Regions from separate parts of the Enterobacter sichuanensis genome, predicted to be linked through region 1. Evidence: predicted binding sites of a transcription regulator. Region 1 holds the regulator's gene; each other region holds the start of a gene.
What was found. Region 1 encodes sigma-54, which starts transcription at its own class of promoters, with help from an activator protein. Its sites were predicted from a motif close to GTTGGCACANNTTTCGCTNT; they were not measured.
Positions count from the first base shown of each region.

Region 1 (7,083 bases):
TGGCCCTAACGGTGCGGGTAAAACGACAACCTTCTACATGGTCGTTGGCATTGTGCCGCGCGATGCTGGCAACATTGTCATTGATGATGAAGACATCAGCCTTCTGCCGCTGCATGCACGCGCACGCCGCGGGATCGGCTATTTGCCGCAGGAAGCCTCCATTTTCCGTCGCCTTAGCGTTTACGATAACCTGATGGCGGTTCTGCAAATTCGTAACGATCTGACCAGCGAACAGCGTCAGGATCGTGCCAACGAGCTGATGGAAGAGTTCCACATTGAGCATCTGCGCGACAGCCTCGGTCAGGCACTCTCCGGTGGGGAACGCCGACGCGTTGAGATTGCGCGTGCGCTGGCCGCAAACCCGAAATTTATCCTTCTGGATGAACCGTTTGCGGGTGTTGATCCGATCTCCGTTATCGACATTAAACGTATCATTGAGCACCTGCGCGACAGCGGGCTTGGCGTGTTGATCACCGACCACAACGTGCGTGAAACGCTGGCCGTGTGTGAACGTGCGTATATTGTGAGCCAGGGTAACCTGATCGCCCACGGTACGCCGCAACAAATCCTCGAAGATGATCATGTTAAGCGCGTCTATCTTGGGGAAGACTTCAGACTCTGATAGGGTAGAGGTAACGTAACGCCGAACCGGAGAAAAATGCTCTGAACATGAAGCAAGGTTTGCAATTAAGGCTCAGCCAACAACTGGCAATGACGCCGCAGCTACAGCAGGCAATTCGCCTGTTGCAACTGTCCACGTTAGAACTTCAGCAGGAACTCCAGCAGGCGCTGGACAGTAACCCCCTGCTGGAACAAACCGATCTTCATGACGAGGTAGATACCCAGCAATCGCAGGATACAGAAGCGCTCGACACCGCGGATGCACTCGAACAAAAAGAGATGCCGGACGAGCTTCCGCTGGATGCCAGCTGGGATGAGATCTACACCGCCGGAACCCCATCCGGAACGCGTGCGGACTACCAGGACGATGAGCTACCGGTCTATCAGGGAGAAACCACTCAGTCGCTTCAGGATTACCTGATGTGGCAGGTGGAACTGACCCCCTTCTCCGACACCGATCGTGCGATTGCCACATCCATTGTCGATGCCGTTGATGACACCGGCTATTTAACCGTCACGCTGGACGACATCCTCGAAAGCATGGGCGACGAAGAGATTGAGCTTGAGGAGGTTGAAGCCGTTCTGAAGCGCATTCAGCGTTTCGATCCGGTAGGCGTGGCCGCAAGAGATCTGCGCGACTGCCTGCTGATCCAGCTTTCTCAGTTCAGCAAAGAGACGCCGTGGCTTGATGAGGCGCGCTTAATCATCAGCGATTATCTGGATCTGTTGGCTAACCACGATTTCCGCACCCTGATGCGCGTCACGCGGCTGAAAGAAGACGTGCTGAAAGAAGCGGTGAATCTGATACAGTCGCTCGATCCGCGCCCCGGTCAGTCGATCCAGACCAGCGAACCCGAATACGTGATCCCGGATGTGCTGGTCCGAAAACACAATGGCCGCTGGGTCGTTGAACTGAATTCTGACAGTATTCCTCGCCTGCAAATCAACCAGCAGTATGCCTCCATGTGCACCAGCGTGCGTAACGACTCCGACAATCAATATATTCGTAGCAATTTGCAGGAAGCGCGATGGTTGATCAAAAGTCTGGAGAGCCGTAATGATACGCTGCTTCGCGTCAGCCGCTGCATTGTCGAACAGCAGCAGGCGTTCTTTGAGCAGGGCGAAGAGTATATGAAACCGATGGTGCTGGCGGATATCGCCCAGGCCGTCGAGATGCATGAATCAACCATTTCCCGTGTCACCACGCAGAAGTATCTGCACAGTCCACGCGGTATTTTTGAGCTTAAGTATTTCTTCTCCAGCCACGTCAATACCGAGGGTGGCGGCGAAGCGTCCTCAACCGCGATTCGTGCCCTGGTGAAGAAGTTGATCGCCGCGGAGAACCCCGCGAAGCCACTGAGTGACAGTAAGTTAACCACCATGCTGTCCGAACAGGGTATTATGGTGGCACGTCGTACTGTCGCGAAGTATCGAGAGTCTTTATCCATTCCGCCGTCCAACCAGCGTAAACAGCTGGTCTGACACAACCGATAAGGAAGACACTATGCAGCTCAACATCACTGGACAAAACGTCGAAATTACTGAGGCTTTACGCGACTTTGTGAATACGAAGTTTGCAAAACTCGAGCAGTATTTCGAAAGGATCAACCAGGTCTATATTGTGTTGAAAGTGGAGAAAGTGACTCACATCTCGGATGCCACCCTGCATGTTAATGGGGGGGAACTTCATGCCAGTGCGGAAGGGCAAGACATGTACGCGGCTATCGACGGCTTGATTGATAAGCTTGCGCGACAGCTCAATAAACATAAAGATAAACTGAAACAACACTAATTGTCCGGGCAGTTAACGGGTGCAGGACGGCCTGTTGTGAAACACAACAGGCCATTTGTACAGTTAGCGCTTAGGTGAAATTATGATGAACAACGATTCCGCTCTTCAACTGAGCAATGTCCTTAACCAGGAATGTACCCGCAGTGCTGTTCACTGCCAGAGCAAAAAACGTGCGCTGGAGATCATCAGTGAGCTGGCCGCAAAACAGCTGGGCCTGCCGCCACAGGTGGTGTTCGAAGCGATCCTGACCCGTGAAAAAATGGGCAGTACCGGTATCGGCAACGGCATCGCCATCCCGCACGGCAAACTGGAAGAGGATACCCTGCGTGCCGTGGGTGTGTTTGTGCAGCTTGAAACACCCATTGCCTTCGATGCCATTGATAACCAGCCCGTCGATCTTCTCTTCGCGCTGCTGGTGCCTGCCGACCAGACGAAAACCCATCTGCATACGCTGTCGCTGGTTGCCAAACGTCTGGCCGATAAAACCATTTGCCGCCGACTGCGCTCGGCCCAAAGTGATGAAGAGCTCTATCAGATTATCACTGAAGCAGAAGGCAATCAGGATGATGCATAACCAGGAGATGGCCTTCACATCTGTTGTCCTGAGGAGAAACGGAACATGGTGCTGATGATTGTCAGTGGTCGTTCAGGGTCGGGGAAGTCCGTTGCTCTGCGCGCGCTGGAAGACATGGGTTTTTACTGCGTAGATAACCTGCCGGTCGTGTTGCTACCCGATCTGGCTCGCACGCTTGCGGAAAGACAAACCTCTGCCGCCGTCAGTATCGACGTTCGTAACATGCCTGAATCGCCTGAAATTTTTGAACAGGCGATGAGTAACCTGCCTGATGCGTTTTCGCCTCAGCTACTGTTCCTTGATGCAGACCGCAATACCCTGATCCGTCGCTACAGCGATACCCGTCGTCTGCACCCGCTTTCCAGCAAGAACCTCTCTCTGGAGAGCGCTATCGACGAAGAGAGCGACCTGCTGGAGCCGCTGCGTTCACGCGCTGACCTGATTGTCGACACCTCTGAGATGTCCGTTCACGAGCTGGCGGAAATGCTGCGTACCCGGTTGCTGGGCAAGCGCGAGCGCGAACTGACGATGGTGTTCGAATCCTTTGGCTTTAAGCACGGGATTCCAATTGATGCGGATTATGTTTTCGACGTGCGCTTCCTGCCGAACCCGCACTGGGATCCAAAACTGCGTCCCATGACCGGTCTGGATAAACCCGTCGCGGCCTTCCTCGACAGGCACACAGAAGTTCACAATTTTATCTACCAGACGCGAAGCTACCTTGAGCTATGGTTACCTATGCTGGAGACAAACAATCGCAGCTACCTGACGGTGGCGATTGGCTGTACCGGCGGTAAACATCGTTCGGTCTACATCGCCGAACAGCTGGCCGACTATTTCCGCTCGCGCGGGAAGAACGTTCAGTCCCGTCATCGCACGCTGGAAAAACGTAAAACATGACCGTAAAACAAACCGTTGAGATCACCAATAAGCTGGGCATGCACGCGCGCCCGGCGATGAAGCTGTTTGAACTGATGCAGGGTTTCGATGCGGAAGTTCTGCTGCGAAATGATGAAGGTACCGAAGCGGAAGCAAACAGCGTGATTGCGCTGCTGATGCTGGACTCCGCCAAAGGCCGCCAGATTGAAGTTGAAGCCACCGGCCCTCAGGAAGAGGAAGCGCTGGCGGCGGTGGTTGCGCTGTTTAACGCCGGTTTTGACGAAGACTAACGCCTCATTTTCTGGCGGGTGGCGCTGCGCTTACCCGCCTTACATCAGCTGATTACGCTGCATAAACCCTTCCCCACCCAGTTGACGCATCTGACGCAGAATCCACGCCTGACGGCTTCGCACGTACCCTGACGGGGCACTGGCTTTAAAGCGGATAGGGTTAGGTAACACCGCGGCCAATAACGCCGCTTCAGACATACTCAACCGGCTGGCCGGTTTATTAAAATAGCGTTGTGCAGCCGCTTCCACGCCAAATACCCCATCGCCAAACTCAGCGATATTCAGGTAGACGGTCAGAATGCGCTTTTTACTCCAGACCGTTTCCATGCCCAGCGTCAGCCCCGCTTCCAGCCCTTTTCGTACCCAGCTGCGGCCGTCCCATAAAAACAGATTCTTTGCCGTCTGCTGTGACAGAGTTGATGCGCCGCGCACGCGGTTTTCGTGGCGTTCATTATGGGCCAGCGCCTTCTCTATGGCCGCGACGTCGAACCCCCAGTGTTCCGGGAATTTCTGATCCTCCGCCGCAATCACGGCCAGCCCCATAAAGGGCGAGATGTCGTCCATGCTCACCCAATCAGAATGCGCGACATAGCTGAAATCACCGGTAAACCATGCGCCGAGCTGACGTTCAACCATCACGGCAGAAAATGGCACGGGCAGAATGCTGAACAGGGCGAGTCCCCCGCCCCAGAAGACCGCCAGCACAAGAACGATGCGCAACAGGGTGCGCTTCACCCATGCGCCAGCACCGGATGGACGACTCATTCAGCCAGCACCAGCACTCTGGCCACCAGCTTCTCAATACCCGTGGCCGCTTCTGCAATATTCTGCGCCAGCATATACGCAGGCGTGGTGACGATCTTATTGTCTTCGTCCACCACAATGTCATCCACCGGACAAGGCACGTGCTCGCCGCCCATATCTTCAATGACTTCCGCGGTATCAATATCCGTCCCGATGGTCAGGCGCAGCGGGAAATCAAAAATGTTAGGCAGCATGGCGGGGGCGATGCAGATAAAGCCCAGCGGTTTTCCCGCCGCGTGCATAGCCTGCGACAGCGTTTTTAGATGCGGATCGATCTGACACTCCGCCCCCTGGGTGGCAAACGTACTGAGATTTTTGGCCGCGCCAAACCCACCGGGCACAATTAGCGCATCAAGCTCTGTGGCGTCTGCCTGAATAAGAGGGTGAATATTTCCGCGGGCAATACGCGCGGCCTCAACCAGTACGTTACGGGTTTCCGCCATTGGCTCACCCGTGAGATGGTTAATCACATCCGCCTGATTTTTGTCCGGCGCAAAACAAATCACCTCTGCACCCTGTTTTGCCAGGGCCAGCAGCGTAATGACGGCTTCATGTATTTCAGAGCCATCGTAAACACCGCATCCACTCAGCACGACACCAATCTTTTTCATCATGAGGATCCTTTTCTGCAACTTGCTGAAGCACATTAATAATTTTGATTAAAACGCTATGCTTCACACATTTCACTGATTCATGTAACAAACCATTTAAGATTTGCTATCTTATCTGCGTGCGGCCTAAATTTTTCAGGCGGCGCCGATTCGAAAAATACTTGAAAAAACAGGCGCAGCCACAATTTCCCTGGTGTTGGCGCAGTATTCGCGCACCCCGGTTAAGCCGGGGTCATTTTTTTCTGGTATCGACCCAGGCTTTAAGCACCGCAACATCGTTTTGCCACTCTTGTTTCATCTCTTCAACCCAATCACCCACGTTATCTTCCCATGCAGGTAAATCAGGCGACTGAATCTGTTGACCCAGCTGTTGCAGGTGGCGCAGGCCGACCGAGCCGGCTGCGCCTTTGATTTTATGTCCTTCTTCTACGATGCCTTTCTGGTCGCGCGCAGTCAGGTTGGACTCCAGCACGCTCAGATAGCCCGGCATCATTTTTTCGAACACCGCCAGACCGTCGGTAATCAGTTTCGGGCCGACCAGATCGATATACTGCTCCAGCATCGCGGTATCGAGTATCGTTTGGGCTTTTGCGCTATCAACAGACGTCATGGTGCTCTCCTCTTCATCATGGGTATCCCAGAACTTCTTGATCATAGCGGTCAAAGCAGGCACCGCCAGCGGCTTGCTGAGCACATCGTCCATACCGGCATCGAGATACTCTTTTTTATCTTTCAGTACGTTCGCCGTCAGCGCAACCAGCGGCGGCAGCTCATCGGCCGCGTACTGACGCGTCAGCTCACGCGAGATATCCAGCCCGGTCATATCCGGCAGTTGAATATCCAGCAGAACGAGGTCGTATTCACCCGGTTTAAACATCTCCAGCGCGGCTTTGCCCGTCATCGCGACATCCACGCTGTTGCCCAGTTTTTCCAGCACCGAGCGCGCCACAATCACGTTCAGCTCGATGTCTTCCACCAGCAGGACATGCAGCGCAGGCAGCGGCATATCGTCGTCTTCAAAGGTATCCTCAACCTCTTCCGCCACCGCCGGAGCATGCACCGTCAGGGTGAACGTTGAGCCTTTGCCCGGCTGACTGGCAACGGTGATATCCCCGCCCATGCTCTTCGCCAGCCGTTTCGACACCGCCAGGCCAATGCCCGTACCGGTAGCCGGTTTCCCGCCATTGCTGTCTTTCACCTGGTAGTACATGGCAAAGATTTTGTCCTGCTCCTCCTGCGGAATACCAATCCCGGAATCCTCCACCTCAAAGTGCAGCATGTCACCGTCGTCATAGCGGACACGCACGGCCACCTGCCCCTTCTGGGTAAACTTTACCGCGTTGCTGATCAGGTTCCACAGGATCTGACGCAGACGCGTACCGTCAGTCACCACTTTATGCGGCAGCGGCAGGGTTGGCTCCATGACAAAGCTCAGTCCCTTCTGCTGCGCCTGCAGGCCGGACAGGTTTTCCAGATCCGCAAGGAAGCTGGTGAAATCAACCGGCTGATTAT
Region 1 covers NZ_CP027986.1:4,167,157-4,174,239, forward strand. Annotated here, with positions in the region: gene lptB (LPS export ABC transporter ATP-binding protein) at 1-622, shown strand, start outside; gene rpoN (RNA polymerase factor sigma-54) at 670-2,103, shown strand; gene hpf (ribosome hibernation promoting factor) at 2,126-2,413, shown strand; gene ptsN (PTS IIA-like nitrogen regulatory protein PtsN) at 2,496-2,987, shown strand; gene rapZ (RNase adapter RapZ) at 3,033-3,887, shown strand; gene npr (PTS phosphocarrier protein NPr) at 3,884-4,156, shown strand; gene mtgA (monofunctional biosynthetic peptidoglycan transglycosylase) at 4,196-4,921, opposite strand; gene elbB (isoprenoid biosynthesis glyoxalase ElbB) at 4,918-5,571, opposite strand; gene arcB (aerobic respiration two-component sensor histidine kinase ArcB) at 5,804-7,083, opposite strand, start outside.

Region 2 (7,083 bases), 480 kb from region 1:
TGACCCGTCAGCAGCACAAAGCCGACCAATACCTTGATGCGCTCGAACAAGAAATTGTGCATCGCGCGCCGCTGTTTGCCGGTCGTCACGTCAGCCAACTTCACTGGGGCGGCGGCACGCCAACCTATCTGAATAAAGCGCAGATCAGCCGTTTGATGACGCTTCTGCGCGAGCACTTCCATTTTAACGATGATGCTGAAATCTCGATCGAGGTCGATCCCCGCGAAATTGAGCTGGATGTGCTGGATCATTTACGCGCCGAAGGCTTCAATCGCCTGAGTATGGGTGTGCAGGACTTCAACAAAGAGGTCCAGCGTCTGGTCAACCGCGAGCAGGACGAAGAATTTATCTTTGCCTTACTCAACCATGCGCGTGACATTGGCTTCACTTCGACCAATATCGATCTGATTTATGGCCTGCCAAAGCAAACGCCGGAAAGCTTCGCCTTCACGCTGAAGCGCGTGTCAGAACTCAACCCGGACCGTCTGAGCGTCTTTAACTATGCGCATCTGCCGACGCTCTTTGCGGCTCAGCGCAAAATCAAAGACGCCGATCTCCCTTCCGCCCAACAGAAGCTGGATATCCTGCAGGAGACCATCACCTCGCTGACCGGGGCCGGCTATCAGTTTATTGGTATGGATCACTTTGCCCGTCCGGATGACGAGCTGGCTATTGCTCAGCGCGACGGGGTACTGCACCGTAACTTCCAGGGCTATACGACCCAGGGCGATACCGATCTGTTGGGGATGGGCGTCTCCGCCATCAGCATGATTGGCGACTGTTACGCGCAGAACCAGAAAGAGCTGAAGCTGTACTATCAGCAGGTGGATGAGACCGGAAACGCGCTGTGGCGCGGTATAGCGTTAACACGTGACGACTGCATTCGTCGTGATGTGATTAAGGCACTGCTCTGCAATTTCCGCCTCGATTTCAGCGATGTTGAGTCGCAGTGGGATCTGCAGTTCAGCGATTATTTTGCAGAGGACCTGAATCTTCTGGCACCGCTGGCGAAAGACGGGCTGGTGGCGGTATCGGAGAGTGCGATTGAGGTCACGCCGAAAGGGCGTCTGTTGATTCGTAATATTTGCATGTGTTTTGACGCCTACCTGCGGCAGAAAGCGCGTTTGCAGCAGTTCTCGCGGGTGATTTAAGCGGCAAAAGCACGAAAGGTAAGCCGGGTAAGGCGTAGCCGCCACCCGGCTTTTCATTGACAGCTCGTTAGCTAAACAGCCCAACCAGCGCCGCACACAGCACAGCCGCAACGGCGGTTTGTGGCGTGTGGCTTTCAGCGGCTCCGCTAGAGAGCATATTCACCAATGTTTCCAGCATGATGTTCACCCCCAATTTCCGGGCACGATCATACAAAACTCAATGAAACAGTAAAGCGCAAAATTACGGCAATTTGCGCTCAATTAATAACCTTTACACAAGAGCGGATATTATTCCATACCCAGCTCTTTAAGCTTGCGCGTCAGGGTATTACGCCCCCACCCCAACAGGCGAGCGGCTTCCTGCTTATGGCCCTGGGTATGACGAAGCGCGGTGGTTAACAGCGTACGTTCCATCTCTGGCTGAGCTTCAGAAAGCAGGTTTTGATGACCGGAACGCAGCGCACGGTCGGCCCACTGTGCCAGCAGCGTCGCCCAGCTGTCCGGCAGCGCGTGCCCGGTACTGCTTTCGGGGGCCGTGGCTTCAAACAGCTCAGCCGGTAAATCCTGAATCAATACTTCCTGCCCGGCGGCCATCACGGTGAGCCAGCGGCAGGTATTTTCCAGCTGACGTACGTTGCCTGGCCACGCCAGACGCGTAAGCGCGGCATCGGTTTCCGGGTGAAGCTGTTTGGCCTCCACGCCCAGCTCACGGGCGGCCACCTGCAGGAAATGACGCGCCAGGCGAGGGATATCTTCACGACGTTCACGCAGCGGTGGCAGATGAACGCGAATCACGTTCAGGCGATGGAATAAATCCTCACGGAATTTACCTTCCTGCACCCGCTGCTCCAGGTTCTGGTGGGTCGCGGCAATAATACGCACATCCACCTTCACCGGCGCATAACCGCCCACGCGATAAAACTGCCCGTCGGCCAGCACGCGCAGCAGACGGGTCTGGACATCCAGCGGCATATCGCCGATCTCATCCAGGAACAGCGTGCCGCCGTCAGCCTGTTCGAAGCGCCCCTGGCGAATGGTATTCGCACCGGTAAATGCCCCTTTTTCATGGCCGAACAGTTCGGACTCAATCAGGTCCTTCGGGATTGCCGCCATATTCAGAGCAATAAACGGCGCTTTTGCCCGCGGGCTGTGGCGATGTAATGCATGCGCTACAAGCTCTTTACCGGTTCCTGATTCACCGTTAATCAATACGCTGATGGATGAGCGGGACAAACGGCCAATAATGCGAAACACATCCTGCATCGCCGGCGCTTCGCCGATGATGTCTGTCGTTGGACCAAAATCGGGCGTATGGCGCGGCTGTTGCTGCTCCTGATAATGGCTAATCGCGCGCTCAACCAGCGCCACGGCTTCGTCGATATCAAACGGTTTGGGCAGGTAATCGAACGCCCCTTGCTGATAGGCGCTCACCGCAGCATCCAGATCGGAGTGTGCCGTCATGATGATGACCGGAAGCATGGGGTGGCGTTGTTTGATCTGCTTTAACAGCGCCAGCCCGTCCATACCCGGCATACGAATATCCGAAAGCAGCACGTCCGGCGTTTTAGTGGTGAGTGCGTCGAGCACTTCGCTGCCGCTCTCAAACGTCGTGCAGCTTAATCCTGCCCCTGTGAGCGCGCGTTCAAGCACCCAACGGATGGAGCTATCGTCATCGACTACCCAGACTATCCCTCGTTGCATAAACGTCACCTTTATTTTTTAATCGGCAGGAAAACCGAAAACTCGGTATGTCCCGGCCAACTGGTAAATTCAATTTTTCCAGAGTGTTGGTCGATCAAACTGCGGGCAATGGATAATCCCAGGCCGGTCCCGCCTTCGCGCCCGCTGACCATCGGGTAGAACAGGGTATCCTGCAGATGCGAGGGAATACCGGGCCCGTTATCCTCAACGTCGATTCGGGCTGCCAGACGGTAGCGCACGCCATGTAACGTCAACTGGAAAGCGGTGCGGGTGCGTAAAATAATCTCGCCTCCTTCCGGCCCCAGCGCCTGCAGCGCATTGCGCACAATGTTCAACAGGACCTGTTCTATCTGGTCCGGGTCATGCGCCAGTTCCGGCAGGCTTGGGTCGTAATCACGCACCAGCGTGACGTTCTCAGGCAGCTCCATAGAGACGAGTTTCACCACCCGTTCAGCCACTTTATGGATGCTTTCTGTGACATGCATTCCCGGCTGTTGCGGCCCGAGAAGACGATCAACAAGATTACGCAGACGGTCTGCCTGCTCAATGATGACGTTGGTGTACTCCGCCAGCGCAGGGTCGGGCAGCGCCTTGGTCAGAAGCTGCGCTGCGCCGCGTAACCCACCCAGCGGGTTTTTGATTTCATGCGCCAGGCCCCGCACCAGATCGCGGGCGGCAATTTGCTGCGCATGCTGAAGCTGTTCCTGGCTCAGTCGACGCTGATTATCCATCGGCGCCATTTCCAGCAGGATCAATCCTTCAGGAAGACGTTGCGCGGTAAGCGACAGAATATGCGAGCGCCCGTCGATCACCAGCGTCACTTCGTTATCGGTGAACCCCTGGCCCGCCTGCAAACTTTCCTGCATCAGGCCAATATTCAGTGAAAAATAGCTCAGGAGTTCCGGAAGCGGGGTGCCAAACAGTTTACGCGCGCTTTGGGCAAGCAGCTGCTGCGCCGCCGGGTTGGCGTAATGCACGGCCAGCTCGTCATCGACCAGCAAAATGCTGTTAATCAAAGAATTGAGGATCTGCCCAGCATCGGGCAGCGTGCCAGTTGCCATTCAGCAGTCTCCTGGAGTTGTTTGCACTAATTTAGTGCAGTATAGCGTTTTCGGCGTAAAAAGCGCGTGAGATCAGGTTGTTGGTGGAGAAAAAAGCCCATCCGGAGATGGGCTAAAAGTTTCCACGGCAACTACTCCCGGCGCTTGTCACGCCGAGTAAAACAACTTAATTAAACGCTGTAGTACAGTTCGAACTCAACCGGATGCGGAGTCATGCGCACGCGGTCGTTCTCTTCGGTACGCAGGGCGATGTAAGCATCGATAGCGTCGTCAGTGAATACGCCACCTGCAGTCAGGAACTCGCGGTCTGCGTCCAGCGCCTGCAGGGCTTCTTCCAGAGAGCCAGCAACCTGTGGGATCTCTTTCGCTTCTTCTGGCGGCAGGTCGTACAGGTTTTTGTCCATCGCTTCGCCTGGGTGGATCTTGTTCTTAATACCATCCAGACCCGCCATCAGCAGTGCTGCGAAGCACAGGTATGGGTTAGCCGCTGGATCCGGGAAGCGAACTTCGATACGACGCGCTTTAGGAGACGCCACCACCGGGATACGGATAGAAGCAGAACGGTTACGCGCAGAGTAAGCCAGCATCACTGGCGCTTCGTAGCCCGGGACCAGACGCTTGTAGGAGTTAGTGGTTGGGTTCGCCAGGGCGTTGATCGCTTTAGCATGCTTGATTACGCCGCCAATGTAGTACAGCGCCTGCTCAGACAGACCGGCATACTTGTCGCCAGAGAACAGGTTGGTACCGTTCTTGGACAGAGACATGTGGCAGTGCATACCGGAACCGTTATCGCCAAACATCGGTTTTGGCATGAAGGTCGCGGTTTTACCGAAACGGTGCGCAACGTTGTGCACAACGTATTTGTAGATCTGAATTTCGTCCGCTTTTTTGGTCATGGTGTTGAAGCGGGTAGCCACTTCGTTCTGACCAGCAGTTGCCACTTCGTGGTGGTGCGCTTCAACAACCAGGCCCATCTCTTCCATCACCAGACACATGGTGGAACGAATGTCCTGTGCAGAGTCGACCGGAGGAACCGGGAAATAGCCGCCTTTCACGCCAGGACGGTGACCTTTGTTACCACCTTCGTATTTGGTGGAAGAGTTCCATGCGCCTTCGATGTCATCGATAGCAACGTGGGAACCAGAAATAGACGCGCCGAAACGGATGTCATCGAACAGGAAGAATTCTGGCTCTGGCCCGAACAGAACGGTGTCTGCGATGCCGGTAGAACGCAGGTACTCTTCAGCGCGTTTCGCGATAGAACGTGGGTCGCGGTCGTAGCCCTGCAGGGTGCCTGGCTCGAGGATGTCGCAACGGATAATCAGAGTTGGTTCTTCGAAGAACGGATCAATGACCGCAGTGGTTGCATCTGGCATCAGAACCATGTCGGATTCGTTAATGCCTTTCCAGCCACCAATGGAGGAGCCGTCAAACATTTTGCCTTCTTCGAAGAATTCGGCGTTCACCTGATGAGCAGGGATTGTGACGTGCTGTTCTTTACCTTTGGTATCGGTGAAGCGCAGATCAACAAACTTCACTTCATGTTCGTTCAGCATCGTCAAAACGTGTTCAGCGGACATACTTAACTCTCCAGATTGGTCATTGTCGTCGTGGTAACGAGGTCTTCAGTTTCTGTTTGTACTGGCTGTTGCCATGTATTTTTTATAAAGCGAAATCTGTGCCAACTTTTAAAACACCCCAAAAAGGCGTTATCATGCGCACCATAGTGCAAAAGGGCTGCACCACAATGGTTATGTTGCACCAGTATAGTGCTTTAGTGTGAACACCGAGCACCATATTGGTGCAATTTTCGTTAAAGTGTCCTTTTTCGCTCCGTGAAAGCGATCACAAAGCATCTCTGCGATACTTGTTTGCGGAGGATGTTTGTGATCCTGTTTTGTAGTGCGATTAATCCGTGTACAATAACGCGCTATTTCTAATGCCTGAGGCAAAGTTGTGATCGAAAATTTGCGTAACATCGCCATCATCGCGCACGTTGACCATGGTAAAACTACCCTGGTTGATAAGCTGCTGCAGCAATCCGGTACGTTTGATGCGCGTGCCGAAACTCAAGAGCGTGTGATGGACTCCAACGATTTGGAGAAAGAGCGTGGGATTACCATCCTCGCGAAAAACACCGCTATTAAATGGAATGACTACCGTATCAACATCGTTGATACCCCAGGGCACGCCGACTTCGGTGGTGAAGTTGAGCGCGTGATGTCCATGGTGGATTCCGTGCTGCTGGTGGTTGACGCCTTTGACGGCCCTATGCCGCAAACGCGCTTCGTGACCAAAAAAGCATTTGCCCATGGCCTGAAACCTATTGTTGTTATCAACAAGGTTGACCGTCCTGGCGCACGTCCTGACTGGGTTGTTGATCAGGTATTCGACCTGTTCGTTAACCTCGACGCGACCGACGAACAGCTGGACTTCCCTATCATTTACGCTTCGGCGCTGAATGGTATCGCGGGTCTGGATCACGAAGATATGGCGGAAGACATGACCCCGCTGTATCAGGCGATTGTCGATCACGTACCGGCACCGGATGTTGATCTGGATGGTCCACTGCAGATGCAGATCTCCCAGCTGGACTACAACAACTACGTTGGCGTCATCGGTATCGGCCGTATCAAACGCGGTAAAGTGAAGCCAAACCAGCAGGTTACTATCATCGATAGCGAAGGCAAAACCCGTAACGGTAAAGTCGGCAAAGTGCTGACTCACCTGGGTCTGGAGCGTATCGACAGCGATCTGGCTGAAGCGGGCGACATCATCGCTATCACCGGTCTGGGCGAGCTGAACATCTCTGACACCATCTGCGATCCGCAGAACGTGGAAGCGCTGCCAGCCCTGTCTGTTGATGAACCAACCGTTACCATGTTCTTCAACGTCAACACCTCTCCGTTCTGTGGTAAAGAAGGTAAATTCGTTACCTCTCGTCAGATCCTTGACCGCCTGAACAAAGAGCTGGTGCACAACGTTGCGCTGCGCGTTGAAGAAACCGAAGACGCTGATGCATTCCGCGTTTCTGGTCGTGGCGAGCTGCACCTGTCTGTTCTGATCGAAAACATGCGTCGTGAAGGTTTCGAAATGGCGGTTTCCCGTCCGAAAGTTATCTTCCGCGAAATCGACGGCCGTAAACAAGAGCCGTTCGAAAACGTGACGCT
Region 2 covers NZ_CP027986.1:4,643,888-4,650,970, reverse strand. Annotated here, with positions in the region: gene hemN (oxygen-independent coproporphyrinogen III oxidase) at 1-1,151, shown strand, start outside; gene C1N69_RS22435 (YshB family small membrane protein) at 1,219-1,329, opposite strand; gene glnG (nitrogen regulation protein NR(I)) at 1,440-2,852, opposite strand; gene glnL (nitrogen regulation protein NR(II)) at 2,864-3,913, opposite strand; gene glnA (glutamate--ammonia ligase) at 4,084-5,493, opposite strand; gene typA (ribosome-dependent GTPase TypA) at 5,870-7,083, shown strand, end outside.
Region 2: the regulator sigma-54 is predicted to act here: its motif matches at 5,580-5,599, upstream of glnA (glutamate--ammonia ligase).

Region 3 (7,083 bases), 1.6 Mb from region 1:
GTGGCCGTTGAGCTCACGGGCCAGCATTTCAGAGGCGGCGTAGATTTCGCAGGCGCTTCCCACAAAGTGGCAGCGACCGCCGTAAAATTCGATCTGTTCGATTTTGCGTTTTGCGGTGCAGGACGGCATTACCGCGATAAACGGCAGGCCCAACAGGCGGGCAAAATAGGCTTCGGACACCGCCGTTGAACCGGAAGAGGATTCAATAATGGTGGTGCCTTCTTTAATCCACCCGTTACATAAACCGTATAAAAACAGTGAGCGCGCCAGGCGATGCTTCAGGCTACCGGTGGGATGAGTGCTTTCATCTTTCAGATAGAGCTGTATGCCGTCAAATCCCGGCAGGGAAAGGCGAATCAGGTGCGTATCCGCCGAGCGCTGATAGTCGGCATTGATTTCGCTGATCGCATGTTTAACCCAGGTGCTATTCATCGTAGTTATCCGTTTGTCATTTTGTGCCTAGCATAGCGAAAAGCACAGAAAAAATTGTTGCTATCTGGCCTTTAAAATAGAATCAAGGGAGAAAAATTTTCTCTGTGAGGTGGGTATGCTAGATAAAATTGACCGTAAGCTCCTGTCGTTACTGCAGAGTGACTGTACCCTCTCTTTGCAGGCGCTGGCCGATGCCGTTAATCTGACCACCACGCCGTGCTGGAAGCGCCTGAAGAAGCTTGAGGATGACGGTATTCTTCTGGGACGCGTCGCGTTATTAGATCCCGAAAAACTGGGGCTTGGGTTGACGGCTTTTGTCCTGATAAAAACGCAGCATCACAGCAGCGAATGGTATTGCCGCTTTGTCACGCAGGTCTCGGAAATGCCGGAGGTGCTCGGTTTCTGGCGAATGGCCGGCGAGTACGATTACCTGATGCGCGTTCAGGTGGCCGACATGAAGCGCTATGATGACTTCTACAAACGGCTGGTGAACAGCGTACCGGGATTATCGGACGTCACCTCGAGCTTCGCCATGGAACAGATTAAATACACCACAGCGTTACCTATTGAATAACTTCGTAAAATACCTTCAGGAACAAACCGCGTGCGATTATTTGCCCAACTAAGCTGGTACTTTCGTCGGGAGTGGCAACGCTACCTCGGCGCCGTATGCCTGCTTATTATCATTGCCATTTTGCAGTTGATCCCGCCGAAAGTGGTGGGATACGTCGTGGATGGCGTCACCGAACAGCATTACACCACCGCACGGGTGCTGATGTGGGTTGGCACGCTGGTGCTGACGGCCGTCATTGTTTATCTGCTGCGCTACGTCTGGCGCGTGCTGCTGTTTGGCGCGTCCTACCAGCTGGCCGTAGAGCTGCGTGAGGATTTTTATCACCAGCTGAGCCGGCAGCATCCTGAATTTTATCTGCGCCATCGTACCGGGGATCTTATCGCGCGCGCCACTAACGATGTCGATCGCGTGGTCTTTGCCGCCGGGGAAGGGGTGCTGACGCTGGTGGACTCGCTGGTGATGGGCTGTGCGGTGCTGATCGTCATGTCCACACAGATCAGCTGGCAGTTAACCCTGCTTGCCCTGTTGCCGATGCCGCTCATGGCGCTGGCGATCAACCGCTACGGCGAACAGCTGCACGAGCGTTTCAAGCTGGCGCAGGCGGCGTTTTCGTCGCTAAACGACCGCACCCAGGAGAGCATGACCAGCATCCGGATGATCAAAGCGTTTGGCCTGGAAGACAGACAGTCGGCGCTGTTCGCGGCCGATGCCGCCGACACGGGGGCGAAGAACATGCGCGTCGCGCGTATCGACGCCCGGTTTGACCCGACCATCTATATCGCGATTGGCATGGCCAACCTGCTGGCGATTGGCGGCGGAAGCTGGATGGTGGTTCAGGGGACGTTAACCCTGGGGCAACTGACCAGCTTTGCCATGTATCTGGGGTTGATGATCTGGCCGATGCTGGCGCTGGCCTGGATGTTTAACATTGTGGAGCGCGGCAGCGCTGCCTATAGCCGCATTCGCGCCATGCTGGCCGAAGCGCCGGTGGTCAATGACGGTAGCGAAGTGGTACCAGAAGGGCGCGGCGTCATGAAAGTCGACATCCGCCAGTTTGTCTATCCGCAAACGGAACATCCGGTACTGGAGAACGTCAGTTTTACCCTTCAGCCCGGCCAGATGCTGGGCATCTGTGGCCCGACAGGATCCGGCAAAAGTACCGTGCTCTCACTGCTCCAGCGCCATTTTGACGTTACGCAGGGCGATATTCGCTTCCATGATATTCCCCTGACAAGGCTGATGCTGGATGAGTGGCGAGGCCGACTGGCGGTCGTCAGCCAGACGCCGTTCCTGTTTTCAGACACCGTGGCAAACAACATTGCCCTTGGACGCCCGAGGGCGACGCAGGAAGAGATTGAGCATGTGGCGCGGTTAGCCAGCGTACATGATGACATTCTGCGCCTGCCGCAGGGCTACGAAACGGAAGTCGGGGAACGGGGCGTCATGCTGTCCGGTGGCCAAAAACAGCGTATCTCGATTGCGCGTGCGCTGTTGCTGAATGCGGAAATCCTGATCCTGGATGATGCCCTTTCCGCCGTGGATGGCCGTACCGAACATCAGATCCTGCATAACCTGCGCCAGTGGGGTGACGGGCGCACGGTGATTATCAGCGCCCACCGTTTGTCGGCGCTGACGGAAGCCAGCGAAATTCTGGTATTACAACATGGGCATATTGCCCAGCGCGGGCAGCACGAAACGCTTGCGGAGCAACCAGGCTGGTATCGAGATATGTATCGCTATCAACAGCTTGAAGCGGCGCTGGACGATGCGCCAGAACACGCTGAGGAGGCCGACAATGCGTAAGCTCGGAACAATGTGGCCGACGCTGAAACGTCTGCTGGCCTATGGCTCGCCGTGGCGTAAACCGCTGTCCGTGGCCGTGCTTTTACTGTGGATTGCTGCAGTGGCTGAAGTGAGCGGCCCGCTGCTCATCAGCTACTTCATCGACAATATGGTTGCCAAAAGCTACCTGCCACTGGGGCTGGTGGTGGGCCTGGGCGTGGCCTACGTAGGTTTGCAGCTGGCGGCCGCCGGTCTCCACTATGCCCAGTCGCTGCTGTTTAACCGGGCCGCGGTGGGCGTCGTACAGCAGTTGCGCACGGACGTCATGGACGCCGCGCTTCGCCAGCCGCTCAGCGAGTTTGATATCCAGCCCGTCGGGCAGGTGATTTCGCGTGTGACCAACGACACCGAGGTGATCCGCGATCTGTACGTGACCGTGGTGGCAACCGTGTTGCGCAGCGCAGCGCTGATTGGCGCGATGCTGGTGGCGATGTTCAGCCTCGACTGGCGCATGGCGCTGGTGGCCATCACTATCTTCCCGGCAGTGCTGATCGTGATGGTTATCTATCAACGCTACAGCACGCCGATTGTGCGTCGGGTGCGCACCTACCTGGCCGATATCAATGATGGCTTCAACGAAGTGATCAACGGCATGAGCGTCATCCAGCAGTTCCGCCAGCAGGCACGTTTTGGCGAGCGGATGGGGGAAGCCAGCCGTTCGCACTATATGGCGCGCATGCAGACGCTGCGGCTTGATGGGTTCCTGTTGCGCCCGCTGCTGAGCCTTTTCTCCGCGCTGGTGCTTTGCGGGCTGCTGATGCTTTTTGGCCTGACCACACAAGGGACCATTGAGGTGGGCGTGTTATACGCCTTTATCAGCTACCTTGGCCGCCTGAACGAACCCTTGATCGAGTTGACGACCCAGCAGTCTATGCTCCAGCAGGCGGTGGTGGCAGGGGAGCGAGTCTTCGAGCTGATGGACAGGCCGCGTCAGACTTACGGTAACGATGATCGTCCTCTGCAAAGCGGGGCGATTGCCTTTGATAACGTCTCGTTTGCCTACCGCGACGACCAGCTGGTGCTGCAGGATATCTCGCTTGCTGTTCCGTCACGCGGGTTCGTGGCGCTGGTGGGGCATACCGGCAGCGGTAAGAGCACGCTAGCCAGCCTGTTAATGGGGTATTACCCGGTCAGCCGCGGTGAAATTCGCCTCGACGGACGCCCGCTGGCGTCTCTCAGCCACACCGTGTTACGCAAAGGCGTTGCGATGGTGCAGCAGGATCCGGTCGTCCTGGCCGATACCTTCTACGCCAACGTAACCCTGGGGCGAGACTACACTGAGGAGCAGGTCTGGGACGTGCTGGAAAAAGTGCAGCTGGCAGAGCTGGCACGCGGGTTTAGCGACGGCATCAGGACGAAACTGGGCGAGCAGGGAAACAATCTTTCTGTTGGACAAAAACAGCTTCTGGCGCTGGCGCGCGTGCTGATTGAAACGCCGCAGATCCTGATTCTGGATGAAGCGACGGCCAGCATTGACTCCGGCACCGAGCAGGCCATCCAGCAGGCACTGGCTGCCGTACGCGACCATACCACGCTGGTGGTGATTGCCCACCGCCTGTCCACCATCGTCGACGCGGACACGATCCTGGTGCTACATCGCGGACACGCCGTTGAGCGCGGTACGCACCGCGAACTTCTGGAGGCCAAAGGGCGTTACTGGCAGATGTACCAGCTGCAGCTGGCGGGCGAAGAGCTGGCAGCCAGCGTGCGCGATGAAGAGTCGCTTAGCGCCTGATGCACTAAAATGAGGCGATGCGCTAACAGTCATTCCTGTTGGTGCAAAACTGAAACGCACCCTGCACCGGCATGGTGCGTTTTTTTTCGCCGGTTCGTTAATCAGGACCGTGTAATGCTCATCACACCGCTGTTCCCTCCGGTTTTCATTTCTGGCACACCCCTTGCAATAGCTTCTGCGTAAGCTGCGGCCATTACCGAATTCTGACTGGAGGGGATCTATGAAGCTGGTTACGGTTGTAATCAAACCATTCAAACTCGAAGACGTGCGTGAAGCGCTGTCTTCAATGGGTATTCAGGGACTGACTGTCACCGAAGTGAAAGGCTTTGGTCGTCAGAAGGGTCATGCCGAGCTTTATCGCGGGGCGGAATACAGCGTTAACTTTCTGCCAAAAGTAAAAATTGATGTCGCGATTGCTGACGATCAGCTTGATGAAGTCATTGATGTCATTAGCAAAGCGGCCTACACCGGCAAAATTGGCGACGGCAAAATTTTCGTTGCCGAACTGCAGCGCGTCATTCGCATCCGTACCGGCGAATCTGACGAAGCGGCACTGTAATTAACGCCTGGCACACAGTGATAGGGATCGAGAAAATGAAGATAGCAACACTTAAAACGGGTCTGGGTTCGCTGGCGCTGCTGCCGGGCCTGGCGCTGGCCGCGCCTGCGGTGGCAGACAAAGCCGATAACGCCTTTATGATGATCAGCACCGCGCTGGTGCTGTTCATGTCCATTCCGGGCATTGCGCTGTTCTACGGCGGCCTGATCCGTGGCAAAAACGTTCTCTCCATGCTGACGCAGGTTGCCGTGACCTTCGCACTGGTCTGCGTGCTGTGGGTGGTTTACGGGTACTCCCTCGCTTTCGGCACCGGCAACGCATTCTTCGGTAACTTTGACTGGGTGATGCTGAAGAATATTGAACTGACCGCGCTGATGGGCAGTTTCTATCAGTATATTCACGTGGCGTTCCAGGGCTCGTTCGCCTGCATTACCGTCGGGCTGATTGTGGGCGCACTCGCCGAGCGTATTCGCTTCTCTGCCGTCCTGATCTTCGTGGTGGTCTGGCTGACGCTCTCCTATGTGCCGATTGCGCACATGGTCTGGGGTGGCGGTCTGCTGGCGACGCACGGTGCGCTGGACTTCGCAGGCGGTACCGTTGTGCACATTAACGCCGCAGTAGCGGGTCTGGTGGGTGCCTACCTGATTGGCAAACGCGTGGGCTTCGGTAAAGAAGCGTTCAAACCGCACAACCTGCCGATGGTCTTTACCGGTACAGCGATCCTCTACTTTGGCTGGTTTGGTTTTAACGCAGGCTCAGCAAGTGCCGCGAACGAAATTGCCGCGCTGGCCTTTGTGAACACCGTTGTGGCCACGGCGGGTGCGATCCTCTCCTGGGTATTCGGCGAGTGGGCGGTGCGCGGTAAACCTTCCCTGCTGGGTGCCTGCTCGGGTGCGATTGCCGGTCTGGTCGGTATCACCCCTGCGTGTGGGTATGTCGGTGTAGGTGGTGCGCTGCTGGTCGGCCTGGTGTCGGGTCTGGCGGGTCTGTGGGGCGTGACGGCGCTGAAACGTCTTCTGCGCGTGGATGACCCTTGCGATGTGTTTGGCGTGCACGGCGTGTGCGGCATTATCGGTTGTATCATGACCGGTATCTTCGCGGCGAAATCACTGGGTGGCGTGGGCTATGCGGAAGGCGTGACCATGGTTCATCAGGTGCTGGTGCAGCTGGAAAGTATTGCGATCACCGTTGTATGGTCTGCCGTTGTCGCTTTCATTGGCTACAAACTGGCGGATATGACGGTCGGCCTGCGTGTACCGGAAGAGCAGGAACGCGAAGGTCTGGACGTCAACAGTCACGGCGAGAATGCGTATAACGCCTAAGGTAAAAGCAAAACGGCAACTTCGGTTGCCGTTTTTAGTGTTTGTTCCCTCTCCCTGTGGGAGAGGGCCAAATCAACCTCTGTTGCGCATTACCCCTTCCTGCACCGTCGAGGCGACCAGCACGCCATCCTGCGTATAAAACTCTCCACGCACAAACCCGCGCGCGCTTGATGCCGACGTGCTCTCCACGCTGTAGAGCAACCACTCGTTCATATTGAACGGACGGTGGAACCACATGGAGTGATCAATCGTCGCAACCTGCATCCCTTTTTCGAGGAAGCCGACGCCGTGTGGCTGCAGCGCCACCGGCAGGAAGTTGAAATCTGACGCATAACCCAGCAGATACTGATGAACGCGGAAGTCCTCTGGTACGGTACCGTTAGCCCGGATCCAGACCTGGCGCTTCGGTTCCGCGGTGTGACCTTTCATCGGGTTGTGGAACTCGACGGGGCGGATCTCAAGCGGCTTATCGCAGAGAAACTTCTCTTTAACCTGTGGCGGAAGCAGATGCGCCAGCGCACGGGCGATATCGGTCTCTGATTGCAGCGAGTCGGGGGACGGGGCCGGGGGCATCTCTTTCTGATGTTCGTAGCCAGGCTCCGGTGCCTGGAAAGAGGCG
Region 3 covers NZ_CP027986.1:1,073,836-1,080,918, forward strand. Annotated here, with positions in the region: gene C1N69_RS04960 (PLP-dependent cysteine synthase family protein) at 1-432, opposite strand, end outside; gene C1N69_RS04965 (Lrp/AsnC family transcriptional regulator) at 548-1,006, shown strand; gene C1N69_RS04970 (SmdA family multidrug ABC transporter permease/ATP-binding protein) at 1,037-2,809, shown strand; gene C1N69_RS04975 (SmdB family multidrug efflux ABC transporter permease/ATP-binding protein) at 2,802-4,583, shown strand; gene glnK (P-II family nitrogen regulator) at 4,804-5,142, shown strand; gene amtB (ammonium transporter AmtB) at 5,178-6,464, shown strand; gene tesB (acyl-CoA thioesterase II) at 6,537-7,083, opposite strand, start outside.
Region 3: the regulator sigma-54 is predicted to act here: its motif matches at 4,734-4,753, upstream of glnK (P-II family nitrogen regulator).